2 regions of the Enterococcus saigonensis genome follow, and region 1 is predicted to be linked to the other one. Evidence: riboswitches for the same ligand, from Rfam matches in the RefSeq annotation. Region 1 holds a riboswitch; the other holds the start of a gene.
What was found. Region 1 has a riboswitch for fluoride ahead of eno (phosphopyruvate hydratase). Riboswitches for the same ligand answer to the same signal wherever they lie in the genome.
Positions count from the first base shown of each region.

Region 2: linked by a shared signal. The riboswitch ahead of EsVE80_RS05950 (chloride channel protein) and the one ahead of eno (phosphopyruvate hydratase) in region 1 are both predicted to bind fluoride.

Region 1 covers NZ_AP022822.1:374,805-382,526, reverse strand. The annotation lists gene proC (pyrroline-5-carboxylate reductase) at 1-25, opposite strand, end outside; gene eno (phosphopyruvate hydratase) at 180-1,451, opposite strand; fluoride riboswitch at 1,543-1,603, opposite strand; gene EsVE80_RS01740 (ABC transporter ATP-binding protein) at 1,766-3,550, opposite strand; gene EsVE80_RS01735 (MarR family winged helix-turn-helix transcriptional regulator) at 3,703-4,524, opposite strand; gene EsVE80_RS01730 (AraC family transcriptional regulator) at 5,020-5,889, opposite strand; gene EsVE80_RS01725 (YfcC family protein) at 6,283-7,695, opposite strand.
Region 2 covers NZ_AP022822.1:1,261,298-1,269,019, reverse strand. The annotation lists gene EsVE80_RS05985 (MATE family efflux transporter) at 1-743, shown strand, start outside; gene EsVE80_RS05980 (P-II family nitrogen regulator) at 824-1,192, opposite strand; gene EsVE80_RS05975 (DUF1538 domain-containing protein) at 1,189-1,944, opposite strand; gene EsVE80_RS05970 (DUF1538 domain-containing protein) at 1,941-2,624, opposite strand; gene EsVE80_RS05965 (3D domain-containing protein) at 2,856-3,473, opposite strand; gene EsVE80_RS05960 (hypothetical protein) at 3,811-3,948, opposite strand; gene EsVE80_RS05955 (L-lactate dehydrogenase) at 4,269-5,228, opposite strand; fluoride riboswitch at 5,375-5,447, shown strand; gene EsVE80_RS05950 (chloride channel protein) at 5,555-6,835, shown strand; gene EsVE80_RS05945 (hypothetical protein) at 6,825-7,166, shown strand; gene nifJ (pyruvate:ferredoxin (flavodoxin) oxidoreductase) at 7,229-7,722, opposite strand, start outside.

The DNA of each region.
Region 1 (7,722 bases):
CCCCATAAAATCCTATTTTACCCATTTCCCTCATCCTTTCTTTGGTTTAATTTTGCTATATTTTTTAATAAAAAGCTACCGTCAGATGGATTTTTATAAAATTCAGATGTGAGACTACTTATATAACAAAAAGAATACTCCAGCTAGAGTACTCCTTTTGAGTTAAAATATAGATTTTCTTATTTCCTAGGAAAATGTGCTAGTTTAGCGTAGCCTTCCAATTCTTCTTCAATCCGTAAAAATTGATTGTATTTTTCCACTCGTTCACTGCGGGCCATAGAACCTGTTTTAATTTGTCCGGCATTCATTGCGACAGCAAAGTCAGCAATATAAGTATCACCAGTTTCTCCTGAACGATGGGAAATCATTGTATTGTAACCATTTTGGCGCGCTAATTTAATAGCTGCAATGGACTCAGAAACTGTGCCAATTTGGTTTAGTTTGATTAAAATTGCATTGGCGACGCCTTTATCAATGCCCTCTTTAAAAATAGTGGGGTTGGTAACAAAAATATCATCGCCAACTAGTTGAATGTTAGCCCCCATCGTATCCGTTTGTTTTTTAAACCCGTCCCAATCATGTTCGGAAAAACCATCTTCAATTGAAATAATAGCAGGGTATTTCGCTACTAATTCTTGGTAGTAGGTTAACATTTCGCCACTGGACATTTCTTTGCCTTCAAAGTTATATTTATGGGTATCCTCATTATAAAATTCGCTTGAAGCTGGATCTAACGCAATCGCAATTTCTTCTTTTGGCATGTAACCAGCAGCTTTAATTGCTTCATACAATGTTTCGATAGCAGCTTCTGTACTACCTAGTTTTGGCGCAAAGCCGCCTTCATCCCCAACCGCTGTTTCAAGGCCTTTTTTAGCTAAAATTCCTTTTAGTGTGTGGTAGATATTGGCAATTTTTTCTACTCCATCACGGAAACTTGCTCTTTTAACTGGCGTAATCAAAAATTCTTGAACATCAATGCCCGAATCAGCATGGACACCACCATTAATTACGTTAAAAAATGGTTGTGGTAATTCTAAATCAACACTACCTAAATAACGATACAAAGGTTCCTTTTTGCTAGCGGCAGCGGCTCGACTAACCGCCATCGAAACACCTAAAATAGCGTTAGCACCCAACCGACCTTTATTGGCTGTGCCGTCTAAATCAATCATGATGTGATCAATTTTTTCTTGATCAAATGGACTCAACCCAACTAATGCATCTTTGATTTCTGTGTTTACATTGTTCACTGCTTTTAAAACACCTTTGCCTTGCAGGCGATCACCGCCATCGCGCAATTCGACAGCCTCACGATCGCCAGTTGAAGCTCCTGATGGCACTTGTGCACGTCCTAATGTTGCATCAGATAAAATGACATCGACTTCGACAGTTGGGTTACCTCTTGAATCAAAAACTTCTCTTGCTTTAACATTTTCAATCACTACTGACATGATAATTCCTCCTTAGATTCTTTGAGTGGCAAAATTCAAAATGCAAAAAAACACCTGTTGTAAAAGTATTTGAAAACATCTCAAATAAACTCTTACAACAGGTGTCATCAGCCATTTCAGCACTTATAGGGAACACCATCCCTTTACGCGAAAATAATATCGCCATTTTCAAAAATTGTAAAACAAAAAGACTCTTGCTTTTAATTAGCCGTAAATTTCAAATTTGTCCGCTAAATAAATAAGATGAAATTTAAGTAACAGTTTAAGCTGTTTCATAAATTTCACCTTATAAATAATAGTTACATCTGGTTTTTTTAATCTACAACTTGCTCATTTACATATTTGGCATATAAAGGGTGCGTTGCAATTAACTCACGGTGTGTCCCACTGCCTGTCACTTCTCCATGTTCGATAAAGTAAATTTTATCTGCGTCAACAATCGTTGACAGGCGGTGAGCAATTACTAATGTTGTTCTTCCTGCCATTAACTGATCTAATGCTCGCTGTACTTTTTCTTCTGATTGAGAATCTAGACTGGCTGTAGCTTCGTCTAACATCAAGATATTCGGATTGCGTAAAAAGGCTCTGGCAATCGCAATGCGTTGCTTTTGTCCACCAGATAATTTGACGCCGCGTTCGCCAATTTGCGTATCCAATTGATCAGGAAAATCGCGGACAAACTGATCCGCATACGCTAATGACAAACCTTCCCACATTTTCTCATCTGTTAGTAACTGATTTAAGCCATATTGTAAATTGTCTCGAATACTACCGGCAAAAACCGCACTATCTTGTGAGACATAACCAATTTGTGAACGCCAATCTTTTAGAGACAGGTCTTGAATATTTTGTCCACCAATGGTAATACTGCCTGATTTTGGTTCATAAAAACGTTCCAACAGGCCAAAAATCGTTGACTTACCTCCACCACTAGGTCCGGCAAATGCCACCACCGTATTAGGTTTAGCTTCAAAAGAAACATCTTGTAAAATCACTTTTGATTTGTCGTAACTAAATGATAAGTGATTTGCTTCAATTGTTTTACCTGTGACAGTAATATTGGTATCAACGGTAATTGTTTCCGTTGGTGTTTCCAAAATTGCTTGAATGCGTTCTGTTGCCCCCATTGCTTTTTGCACTTGAGAAAAGAAGGTAGCAAAGCTAGCAGCTGGTGTAATGATATTGAAGAGATACAATAAGAAAGCGACCAATTCACCACTAGTTAGTGTCCCTGCTTGCACCCGTACTGCTCCATAGCCTAAAATACCAACAAACAAACCTAGCATTGTCGTCATCATTACTGGCTGCAAGACAGCTTCAACTTTGGCATCTTTTAAACCTAGTTTAAAGATTTTATCAATATAGCGACCACCATTTTTAATTTCATAGCTTTCGCCATTACTGGATTTAATTAAGCGAATCTCAGATATTTTCTCTGTCGTATCTGCATTAAAATCTGCTAGTGCACCTTGCATTTGGCGCCCAATTTTCATCATAAATTTTCCAATTGGCATCATTACTAACATAACGACTGGCACAGAAATAAACATTAGCGCCGCCATTTTCCAGTCCATGATAAATAAGATAATCACCGAGCCGACTAATTGAATAGCCCCCGTAATAAAATTAGGAAATTGGGTCGTTACCAAGTCCTTTATTACACTGGTATCATTCACCAAACGAGAGCTACTTTCACCTGATTTATGATCGTCATAATAGGCGACAGGCAAATGTAACAAGTGGTGCCATAATTTTTCTCGTAATGTTTTGACAGAACTTTCCCCGACATAACGTAAAAAATAACCGCCAATTGCACCGAAACCTAAATATACGATAAACGCCAACACCAAGACGGCAACCATTTTGCCATCGATTTTTGCTAACTCACTCGTATCTACTAATCCTTTTGTTAACTGTGGCACAACAAGACTCGCGCCACTCGTGATTAAGCTTAGTAATAAACCAAAAGCAAAAAGTGCTTTTTGGGGGCTCACACTATTAATTAGTTTCAAAAAATCTTTAAATTTAAATGTTCCTTTAGCTTTTGGTAACTCATCATCAAAAATTGCAGCTTCACGGCCGCCTCCACCTTGTGGCATTGTAAATTCCTCTTTTCTTCATTAACGTCTGACATTACGCAGGTGTAAAGAAAAAACGCCTGTAACCTTTACAAACTTGAAATTTTTTGTAAAAAGTGTCTGCCAGACTAAATTGTTTTAGACAGAATCGTTTTAAAACGTCGTTAACTCTTTTAAAAATCTTTCCATTCATCTTGATCTTGTTTATCTTCTTTACCCTGATTTGGCTTCATACCACCAATTTTATTCTTCCAAAAATCAAACCAGGCCTCTTGTTGTTCTTTGGTTGGATGGGGGTGATTTTCGTGAAAATTACGACCACCAAGACGGCCGCCACGCCCCCCTCTTAGTCCACCACCAAAGCCACCAAAGTCGCCACGGAAATTACGCATGTGTTCTAAATCTTCAAATGACATTTCTCGCATTTTTTTCTGCATTTCTCGACGTAATTTATTCATGTCCGCAGCATCCATTTCAGCCCATTCTTGCCCAAAATGTTCTTTAAAAACTTCCTGCATATTTTGAATAGCTGCGAGACGATCAAAAGGATCTACAAAGGCTTCGGCTTTTTGTTTCATGTCATCATTCCAGCCTTCTTTAATTTTTTGTAATAAATCTGCTAGTTCCGTCATTTCCTCTTCCGTTAAGCCATCAAAGAAATGTGCACTTTCACTTGTTTGTGCTGTTTGTGCCGATATTTCTGCCTGCTTTTTGCCTACTTCGGTCAAAAATACTTTCTTAATACGTTTGTCCTGCTCATCTTCAATGCGTTTAATAGAGCCACTATTTTCTAATTTCTTCAATAATTCTGCCAGTGAACTAGGACTCAAACCCAAAATGTCTGCTAAATAGCCTTGGGTTAATCCGTCTTCCAAGCGCAGTACTGCCAATACTCGCTGTTGCCCTGTTAATTTTTGTCTTTTACTCATAAACGCATTGCCAGCATCACTGATGAAACGAATTTGTTTTAATAATTGGTCACTAAATGTATTCATTAAAATTACCTCACTTTTATTACGGCACCGAATATTTCGGTACCGAACTTTATTACATTGGTGATTATATTTCGGTACCGAACAATTGTCAATCCTTTTATCTCAAAAATTTTTTAGTATCCATTTCACTAAACAGTAAAAAAAAACACCAACATCTTATTATCCATTTGGCGTGAATAATAAAATAGTTGATGTCATTTCGCTAAAATGCGAAAAAATGATTCTAACGAATTGAAGTTGAACGTTAGGCTCACACGTTTATTATACCTGATTCTCGTTAACTTTTCCTTTTAATTGCAAAATGAACCCAGAATAAGAAACCAAAGATTCCTAAAAATTCTGTTTATTCTGCATGGAATCTAGTTACCTAGCGCAAACAATAAGTAATATTCTACTTTCTCTCATACAAAATACATTCTGGCAGTAACGTTTGGGCTTTCTTATATCGGCAAGTAATGTGCCGCACCCATGCATTACAACGTATAAACTAATCGTTTAGCTGCCCATGGATTTTTCTTTAATTGGGATATAAATTTCACTATAAGCAAACTTATCTTTTTTTGTATTCATTTTCGTAAATGAAAAATTGGGCTTTGCAATTAGCTCATACTCTACACTAGGCAACCATTCACTGTAAATTTTAGCCATTGTCTTTTGCATTGTTTCCGGAAATGGACCTTCAGCAGTAAAAACTGCCCATAAACCTGCCGATACAGCTTTTTTTGTTAATAACTTAGGCTCTTTTGTCGTTAAAACACCGATAAGATGTGTCAGCTCCCCTTTTTCTTCTTTAAACCCATAATCAGCAGCATAAGATGCATTCACAACTTCTAAGGGAGCCACATTTTTCAAAGCATGCATTTCCTCTCTTTGGGCGCCAGTAATGCTTTGTGCTAAGGCAATAATCTCTTCATTTACGCCTTCAAATTGCATAGAGACTCTCTTTTTAACTCCCGCTAAATAAAAGTCCGGCATTTCAATTATTTTATATTCCATATTATTTCCTCCTGTAACTGTAATGGTAAAGGAGATTTTTGGGAAAACTTTACTTTGTTGCAATTTGTTAATTTCAGACGGAAGCAGTCCACTCCACTTTTTAAAAGCACGGGTAAAACCATCCAAGGATTGATAACCATATTGGTAGGCGACTTCTGTCACACTTGCTCCTTGGCTTAATTTTTGTGCGGCCTCTGATAAACGACGTTGCTTGATATATTCACTGATTGTCATTTGAGTTAAATGAAAAAAAACAATTTTCAAGTGGTACACTGAAACACCGGTAATTTTTTGCAACATTTGTGGCTGAATTTCTTCTGTTAAATGTGCTTCAATGAAATCAACAAGTACGTTCAACTCTTTTAGCATTATTTTCCCCTCCTTATTTATAAAGATACAGGCACTTTTATAAATTGACTCGATATTTTGTATTAAATTAAGTCGTATGATTACTTCGTACTTCCGAAAAAATTTTATCCCAGTATATTTCAAGGCAAGTTGTCTTTTACAGCTCAATTATAACTATTTACTCCCCAATTAAACAATCAGTTCTAATTAGACCCTAGCAAAAATTCTGATAACTTCAGAGAGTAAGTGTTGCCAAAATGGTTAAGTCTTTTTACGCGTATCACTTTTTTACTAGCGTCGACTCTTTACTTTAAGAAAAATTTTATTGTATCCGGACATCGTTAAGTACTACAGAAAAAAGCAGCCCTTTGATTTTACTCGGGACTGCTTTTTGTTTTCATGTTTAATAGTTATCTAAAATAATGTCGCAACATAAAGTAAAATCGCTGCAGCAACTGTTAAAATGCCAAAAGCTTTCAAACCAACTTTAAACCATTTTGAAAAGTTGATTTCAGCAATAGCTAGCCCCGCCAATAACACACCCCCAGTTGGTGAAATAATGTTCATTAAGCCATTACCAAACTGATTACTTAAGACAATAACATCTCGATTTATTCCCAGTAAATCTCCTAAAGGCGCCATTACCGGCATGGTTAATGCCGCAGCACCAGAAGAAGATGGGACAAAGAAGGTTACTAAAACTTGTGCTCCTAATAAAATTGTCGAAAACATAGCTTTGGGTAATCCTCCTAAAAGAGTAGCCAAACTATTTAAAATTGTATCGATAATCATGCCATTTTCTAAAATTACCAAAACACCTCGCGCTAAACCGATAATTACAGCTGCATAAGCAAAATCCGCACAACCTTCTACGAAAGCTTCCGCAATTTTTTTTTGCCCAAATTTAGCGACCACACCTGCAAATAATGCTAGGGCCACAAACAGTGCTGAAATCTCTACCATGTACCAACCTTGGACAATAATACCCCAAATCATAACACCTAAACCGCCGATAAATCCAGCTACAATCAATTTATCACCACTGGAAAAGGGTTGGTCTTGCTGGAAATTTTGAAATTTATTTTTGACCAATTGATCGCTGGCGTAAACGATTGAACTTTCAGGATTGGTCTTTACTTTACGTGCATAATTCATCGTAAAGACAATAGAAATTATAGTTAAAATCACCCAACAAATAACCCGATACCACAATAATGGATTGCCATGTACCCCTGCCACTCCTTGGGCAATCAACACATTAAACGGATTAATTGTCGAGCCAACGTACCCCACTTGCGTTCCCAAAAATAAAATTAAAATTGCTGTCATAGAATCATATCCTAATGAAAACATCAATGAAATAAATACGGCAAATAACGGAATTACCTCTTCACTCATTCCAAAAGTTGAACCACCAAGACTAAATAAAACCATAGATAAAGGAATTACCAAAATCCCTTTATCTCCAAGTGACGTCGCTAAAGAAAATAAAGCCCGATCTACTGCTCCTGTTTTTAAAATCACCCCAAAAGCACCGCCAACAACCAGCACAAAAGCAACTACTTCAACTGCGGAAATAATCCCCGCTGCTGGCGCTTTTAAAATTGCTCCAATTCCTTGACCATAGCCGGCTTTAGCGATTTGATGATACGTGCCCGGAATAACTGTCGTTTTTTCAGTACCATTGATATTTTCAACAACCGTCTCAAACTGTCCACTTGGAATAATCCAAGTTAAAATCGCGGCCGCAATAATCAAGCAAAAAATCAGTGTATAACTATGGGGAAAAACAAATTTCTTTTTTTGTTTTGATTGTGTTACTTCCATTTCATTTCCTCCTTGCTCGTCAAAATA
Region 2 (7,722 bases), 890 kb from region 1:
TTTATATTAAACGGCGCATTCCTTTACTACAAATTAGTAAAAAAGATTTTAAAGCATTAAAAGCGGAATACCGTGTTCACTTAAATGCTGGTTTACCAATGGCCTTTCAAGCTTCTATTATTGCAATCGGGGCAGTTATTTTACAGTCCGCTCTAAATAGTTTGGGGACCGATGCAGTAGCCGCTCAAGCTGCCGCCGGTCGAATTGATCAGTTTGCGACTCAGCCCATGATGAGTTTCGGTGTCACTATGGCCACTTTTACCGCCCAAAATTATGGTGCCAAAGAATATGGCCGTATTTTAGAAGGCGTTAAGCAATGCTTAATTATGAGTATTATTTTTAGTATCATTGCTGGGATTGTCGTAATTTTATTTGGTGATTCTTTTGTCGCGTTATTTGTCAATCGTAGTGAAACAAAAGTTTTTGAATTGGCGCGTATTTACTTCCTAATTGTTGCTAGCCTATATTGGATTTTAGCTATTCTCTTCATTTTACGTTATACTCTCCAGGGTTTAGGACAAACAAAAATCCCTACCATTGCTGGTATTATGGAATTAATCATGCGTTCTTTTGCTGCAATTGTTTTAACCCACTACTTCCAATATCCAGGTGCAGCAGCTGCGTCACCATTAGCTTGGGCAGGATCGGTAATCGTTTTATTATATTCTTATATTAAAGCCATGAAAGATTTACGCCGTTTAGATCAAGAGCAAAAAGTACAATTACCAAATGAAACTCCTTAAATTAAAAATATCCAGTAGTTATCTCTTCGTCTTTAAAAAGAATAAGTGATAACTACTGGATATTTTTCTTTACTGTTACACTAATCTAATAATTGATCCATATCAACTACTTTTCGATAGGAATTAATTTCTGTGATTCCCATCACCTTATCAATATCAATACTAAAACAAATCCCATTTCCTGGTTCACTAATTCTAATTCCTTTACCAATTGCATCCATCACTTCATTTGTTAAACTATCAGGAACTAAAGTCAACACAATATCTTTTTCTGGTTCAATTTCAATACCAAAGAACTTTCCTTTATCGTGAGAACCAGATCCCTTGCCATGGAGCAAAGTTCCGCCATTTGCTCCAGCAAGTTTTGAATATTTAACGACCTCATCCCCAATGCCACGATCCACAATTGTAATAATCATTTCAAGATTCAATGCTACTGGTTTATTCATTTCTCATCCTCCATTATTACTACTTTTTGTTCTGCTCTTCTTTTATAAATATAACCTAATGCTAATGTCGATAGAATCGGGGTTAAGGCAATTAAAGCGACAACACCAAAACCATCAATTAAAGGGCTACGCCCTTCAATTTCAGATGCAATGGCAACTGCCATTGATAAAATAAAGGTCGAACACATAGGACCTGTCGCTACTCCACCATTATCAAAAGCCATAGCTAAAAACATTTTGTCAACTTTGCGCCCCAAAATAAAAACTAAGAGATAACCCGGAATAAGAAAATAATATAGACTAAAACCTGCTAATAACCGCCACATGGACAGACTAACAGCTGCACCTATTCCAAGAGAAACAACTGCTAACAAAATTCTGCCTCGGATGGTACCGCCACTTTCTTCTTCAACTTGTTTAACCATCACATGAATTGCTGGTTCAGCAAAACCTACGAGAAACCCCATCAAAAAGCCCAAGGGAATTAGTATCCAGTTATACTCCAGCTGTGCAATTTCACTACCTAAATATTGTCCCACTGGTACGTAGGCAATATTAACGCCATGCAAAAATAAAATTAGACCGATTGTTGTAATTAAAAAGCCCTTTAAAATCTGACTGAATTTTTTTTTACTTAATTTAAAGCTTGTAAAATTTAACAAAATAAATAAAAAGACAATCGGAAAAATTGCAATTAAGACATCTTTAATCATTTCAGTAAAACCAGTAAAGACCTGTTGTAAAAAGATCACTGAAAAATCACCCCCAAAACCATCACGGCAAGAATTGGTCCTAGTGAGGAAACCCCCACCATTCCAAAACTGTCATTTTCTCCTTTCCCTTGATGAATCATACTAGTTAAACCGCTAGCCAGAGCTAAAATAAAAGGTACCGTAACCGGCCCTGTTGTCACACCACCAGCATCAAAGGCAATGGGCATAAATTCCGGACTAGTGAAAAAAGAGGCGATGAAAACTGCAACATAACCAACTAACATCATTTGATAATAGGATAGTCGAAATACTGTTCGCAACAGGGCAAACGCCAAAAATATCCCTGTCCCAATGCTTACTACTCCAATCAAGACTGCTTTTGTAATAGTACCTTCAGAAATTTCTGTTACTTGCTGAGCCAGGACTTGAACAGAAGGCTCTGCAATTGTTATGCCAATTCCAATTGAAAATCCCAGACTAATCATAATTGCTAAACTACGCCGTTTGATCATATACTCCCCTACTAATTCACCAACACGTAACATCGAATATTCAGCCCCAAATAAAAATAAGGTCATCCCAACCATCATAATTCCAGCACCTACAATAAAAGTTGCCAAATCTTCAACAGGTAATGGTGCAAAAATAAAAGTCAAAATGATTATCAAGACAGTCATCGGTAAAATCGCAACAATTACTTCTTGAAAATTTTTTTGCATATTTTCCCTCCTTAACAAATATTCACTTTCTTTCTCAAAAAAGCTTCCAATAATTCAAGTATACAATAAAATGACAAATAAAATACAAAACTATGTAACTATTTTAATAATACAATTTATTATCTCATAATTTTATTAATTAGTTTTTCATACCTAATACAAAAAAATAGCTCAATTCTGTCCTTTTTTAAAGAAAAGAGACTGAATTGAACTACTCGCAATATTTTTATATTAGTTATCTAAAATCGTTACTTGTACTTGACGACGCCCCCAAGCATTACATTGCGCTGCTGTTGGGAAATGAACATCAATAATATTTCCTTGAATTGCAGAACCGGTATCTACCGCATAAGCTTCACCATAACCTTCTACATATAGATGTGTACCTAAGGGAATTACATTCGGATCAACAGCTACTGCCATAGGATTTTCCAAAAGATTTTGACCTGTTGCAGTCACCGTTCCCCCTCCTAAAGCATCAGCAGGGTCTGAACTATATGCCGTTGACTCCATTGTGAAAGTACGACCTGAATAGCCTGTTTGGTTTTCATCTTGTGTCGTAGTTTGACTAGCTTGGGAAGCCGTAGCTTCTGTTGATGTTGTAACATTTTTGTCTGTATCAAATTTTAATACTTGACCATCAATGATCAAATCGACATTTTTAATATTATTTGCTGTTGCAATTGTTTGTACATGATCTGTGTCACCATAGTATTTCAATGAAATACTTGTTAATGTGTCTGAACTTGTAACGGTATGCTCAACTTCTGCTGCATTGGCATTAACACCAAATGCTGCGATGCCAGCTAAAAGTGCTGTTGTTGTAAAAAGCGATTTTACTAATTTCATATATAAGTTGCTCCTTTATGATTTCAATATTCGTCTCAAACGACTTTTATATCATAACAAGGAGCGACAACTTGTAGGTAACAACACCATAACAGAATATTTCAGTTCTACAAAGTTTATTACAAAAAACCACGTTTATTTAAAAATAGCCGTGCAATTCCTTTCAAATTTGGAAGTATTTATCCCATAATATTCTGACAATTGTCATACAGCAATTAAAATTAAGGTACAAAAAATTAAGAAAACTTTAAATGGCATCATAAATTATTATTTTCCACTTAAAAATTACAAAAATATTATTTTGTTACTTCATGACGAAATGTAGTCCAAATACTTACTATCGCTTTTTACGGTAGTACTTTATTAAATTTGTTATTAAAATTGTACCGCATACAATCATGGAAACATCTTGAATGGTTTTTCTTTCAATCGTCAATTGGTAATGAAAATCTTTATTTTTAACTTCTACTTGCAATTTCTGCCCTCCTAAAAACCAGTTAGTGTTTTTTGTGCAGCTTCACTAAGTTTGTCAATTCAATTTGTACAATTAATACTTCTTTTACTTTATTTAGGGCCTTAGATATTTGTCATTTAATAGCATAATTTCCGTATCTGTCTTTCTTAAACAATCTGCTCATACAAATCAGCTCTTGGTAAGCGCGTTTTTATAGCGTTGAGTTATCAAATTATTCATTATTTTATTTTTTAAAAGATTTTTACGCAAAATTTTCGCACTAGTTAATGACTATCAAGCTCCATAATTTTTCCAGAAACACTGTAGGACGTTCAACTAGACTAGTTTTCATACTTTCGAATTTTTTCTGTATATTCACGAATAACAGTTGCAGAATGACGGAATTTAGCTTCTTCTTCTGCTGTCATATGAATTTCTAAAATATCAAAGACACCCGAACGATTTAAAACTGCTGGAACGCCTGCAAAAATCCCTACTTCATTATATTCACCTTCTAATAAAGTAGAAACTGGAACAATTGAATTTTCATCATATAAGACTGCTTTAATAATACCGACGCAAGCTGAAGCGATACCGTAATATGTTGTTCCTTTACGATTGTAGATTTCCCAACCTTCTTGTGTTGTCTTGTAGACGATTTCATCTAAATCAACATCTCCAACTAGTTCTGCATTGTCTGCAATAATGTCTGTAAATGATTTTCCTGCTACGGTGACTGTCGACCAAGGTACCATTAAAGAATCTCCGTGTTCACCTAAAGCATAGGCATAAACACTTCTAGGATCAACATCCACTAAATCTGCTAAAAAGTTTTGTAGCCGAGCGGAATCAACAGAAGTCCCCGAACCGATAACCTGATTTTTTGGTAGACCTGATAATTTATAAACTAAATGCGCTAACATATCTACAGGATTAGAAACAACAACGAATATCCCATCAAAACCGCTTTGCATTACGGGCTGCACAATTGATTTGGCAATTTTGGCACTGATATCTAATGTGTCTAACCGCGTTTGACCAGCTTTTGGAGGAGCTCCTGCAGTAATAACTACAATATCAGCATCGCCACAATCAGCATATGTTCCGGCTTTCACTCGAACATTTCGCCCCAAAAATCGGATAGAATTGCGTAAGTCCCGCACTTCACCGGATGCTTTTTCAGCATTAATATCTACCATTAACACTTCATCACAAACCCCTTGTGTAATTAAACTGAAGGCTGTTGAAGAACCTACTAGACCGCTACCAATAATGGCGACTTTAGATTTATTTATTCGCATATTTTTCACCTCAAAATTATTTTAAGTACAACATCATGTTATCAAAACATGGTCAAACTGACAAAGTTTTGCGATTATATATTTACAAAAAAATTTCTGAAATTTTCTTGACTTGAATAATGCTTTTCGCTAGACTAACAATAGTTAAATATTTTGGGAATGATGTTCTCCCTTGGATTTATCCAAAACCGCAATTACGCTAATGACTTCTACAAGTTTATTTGTAGAAGTCATTAGCTTTTTTTGTCTTTATTTCCAAACTTTGAACAATAAAGAAATAAGAACATTATTACCATTATTAAATAGCATAATATAGGAGGATTTAAATGAAAGAAAAATCAGGAATAAAAATAGTCAAAGAAAGCGGAATTTTTTATGGAGCTATATTAATTGTTGCACTTACCACGGGAACTATTTCTCATTTCTTATTAACTGGTTTAACTTGGGTAGGAAATTTTCGTGATAGTCATTTTTACCTATTATACTTACTTCCCGTACTTGGGATAATTACTGCTTATTCGTATCAAACTTACGGAAAAGGCGCAGACAAAGGTAATAATTTAATTATTGAAAGTATTCAAAAAGAAGCACCTGTTCCTGTTAGAATGGGATTTTTTACTTTCTTTTTCACAATTTTTTCTCACTTATTTGGTGCGTCTGTAGGACGCGAAGGAAGTGCCGTTCAAATTGGTGGTGTTATTTCCAATAGATTAGGATTAAAATTAAAATTAAACAAAAAAAAGCGAAAATTGCTAGTCCACGCTGGAATTAGTGCCGGTTTTGCCTCTATTTTTGGTACCCCTTTGGCAGGTGCTTTTTTTGGGATGGAAATGGCTTATATTGGCAAAATTGAACGAAACGCTTTGCTTTCTTGTTTTATGGCTGCTTATCTAGGAGATTTTACTGCACAACTTTGGGGAACTACTCACACTCATCATTATATTACTGAGTTAACAAGCATTACACCTCGTCTACTTTTTGCCTTTGTTCTCGCAAGTATTTTATTTGGGTTAGCTGGACGACTTTTTGCTTATTTAACTCACCATGCCAAAAAAATTTATCGCAAATTTTTTAGCAACTATTTAATACGCGCGTTTATCACTGCAGGGATTGTTGTTGTTTTAATGACCATTTTAAATGGACAAAAGTATGAAGGCTTGAGTTTGTGGATGATGGACGATGCTTTTACGGGAGTAGCAACAGCAAAAGAAGGTTTGTTTAAATTATTTTTTACTAGTTTAAGTTTAGGAGCTGGTTTTCAAGGCGGAGAAGTTACTCCGTTATTTGATATTGGTTCTGCATTAGGCTCAGGAATCGCTTCATTTTTTCATCTAACACCTAGTCTTTTTGCTGCGATAGGAATGATTTGTGTCTTTGGGTGTGCCGCCAATGCGCCTTTAACGACAATTATGTTGGGAATTGACTTATTTGGTTCCAAAATGCTGCCATTTTATGTAGTTAGTGCTTTTATTAGTTATTTCATCTCGGGCCATCAAGGAATTTATACTTCTCAGTTAATTATTCGACCAAAATCTACTCTCTTAGCTCATCATATTGGCCATCGTTTATCTGAATTACCTAAAGTAGGAGTCTCAAATGAAAACTAATTCAGAAAAAGTCATTCTTTCTAAACTATTTGGAAAAAAAAGAGTTCACACGTTACACTTTAATCAGACTGGCCCAAAGTATTTTCAAATTAGAGTCCACGAAGGCGTTGTACAAGTAGTTCATAATAGCTATAGTTTGGATGGTAACAATTGGGTAGATAATCCCAAACGACATAGCAGCTATCAATCACAATATGTCATAAAAGCTGGCGAGGAAAGAATTGTCAAATACGAAATTGGTAAAGTGCAAAAACAACATGATAAAGTTTTTGTAATAAATCATCATTTATTCCAACTAGCTAGCTTTTCTATTCATGAGATTGCTGATTAACAAGCATATTATTATAGCTTTTAAAAAGCCAGTTTTGCTTTTAATGCAAAACTGGCTTTTCATTATTTCTTCAAATCAGCTAATTGACTGTACACTTCTGTTCTTTCTTCCATATCTTGAACAGTTTGTCCTAACATTTGATCAACTTCTTCTGATGAAGGTTTAATAATTCGCAAAGCAGAAAAACGAACTTGATTTTCCAAAAATTCATTCATTTTCGTAAAATCAACTTTTTTGAAATCTACTCGCATTGGATCCTTGCCTTTTTCTCTTAAACGTGGATCATAGCGATATAGTTGCCAGTAGCCACTTTCTACAGCTGCTTTACTCTCTTTGATTGATTGGCTCATCCCACCTTTAATTCCATGGTTAATACATGGCGTATAACCAATAATAACAGATGGTCCTGGATAGGATTCAGCTTCCATAATTGCTTTTAAAGCTTGTTTTGGGTTAGCCTCAATTGAAATTTGTGCTACGTAAACATCTTGGTAAGCAATTGCCATCATACCCAAATCTTTTTTCTTGGTTTTCTTCCCACCAGCTGCAAATTTTG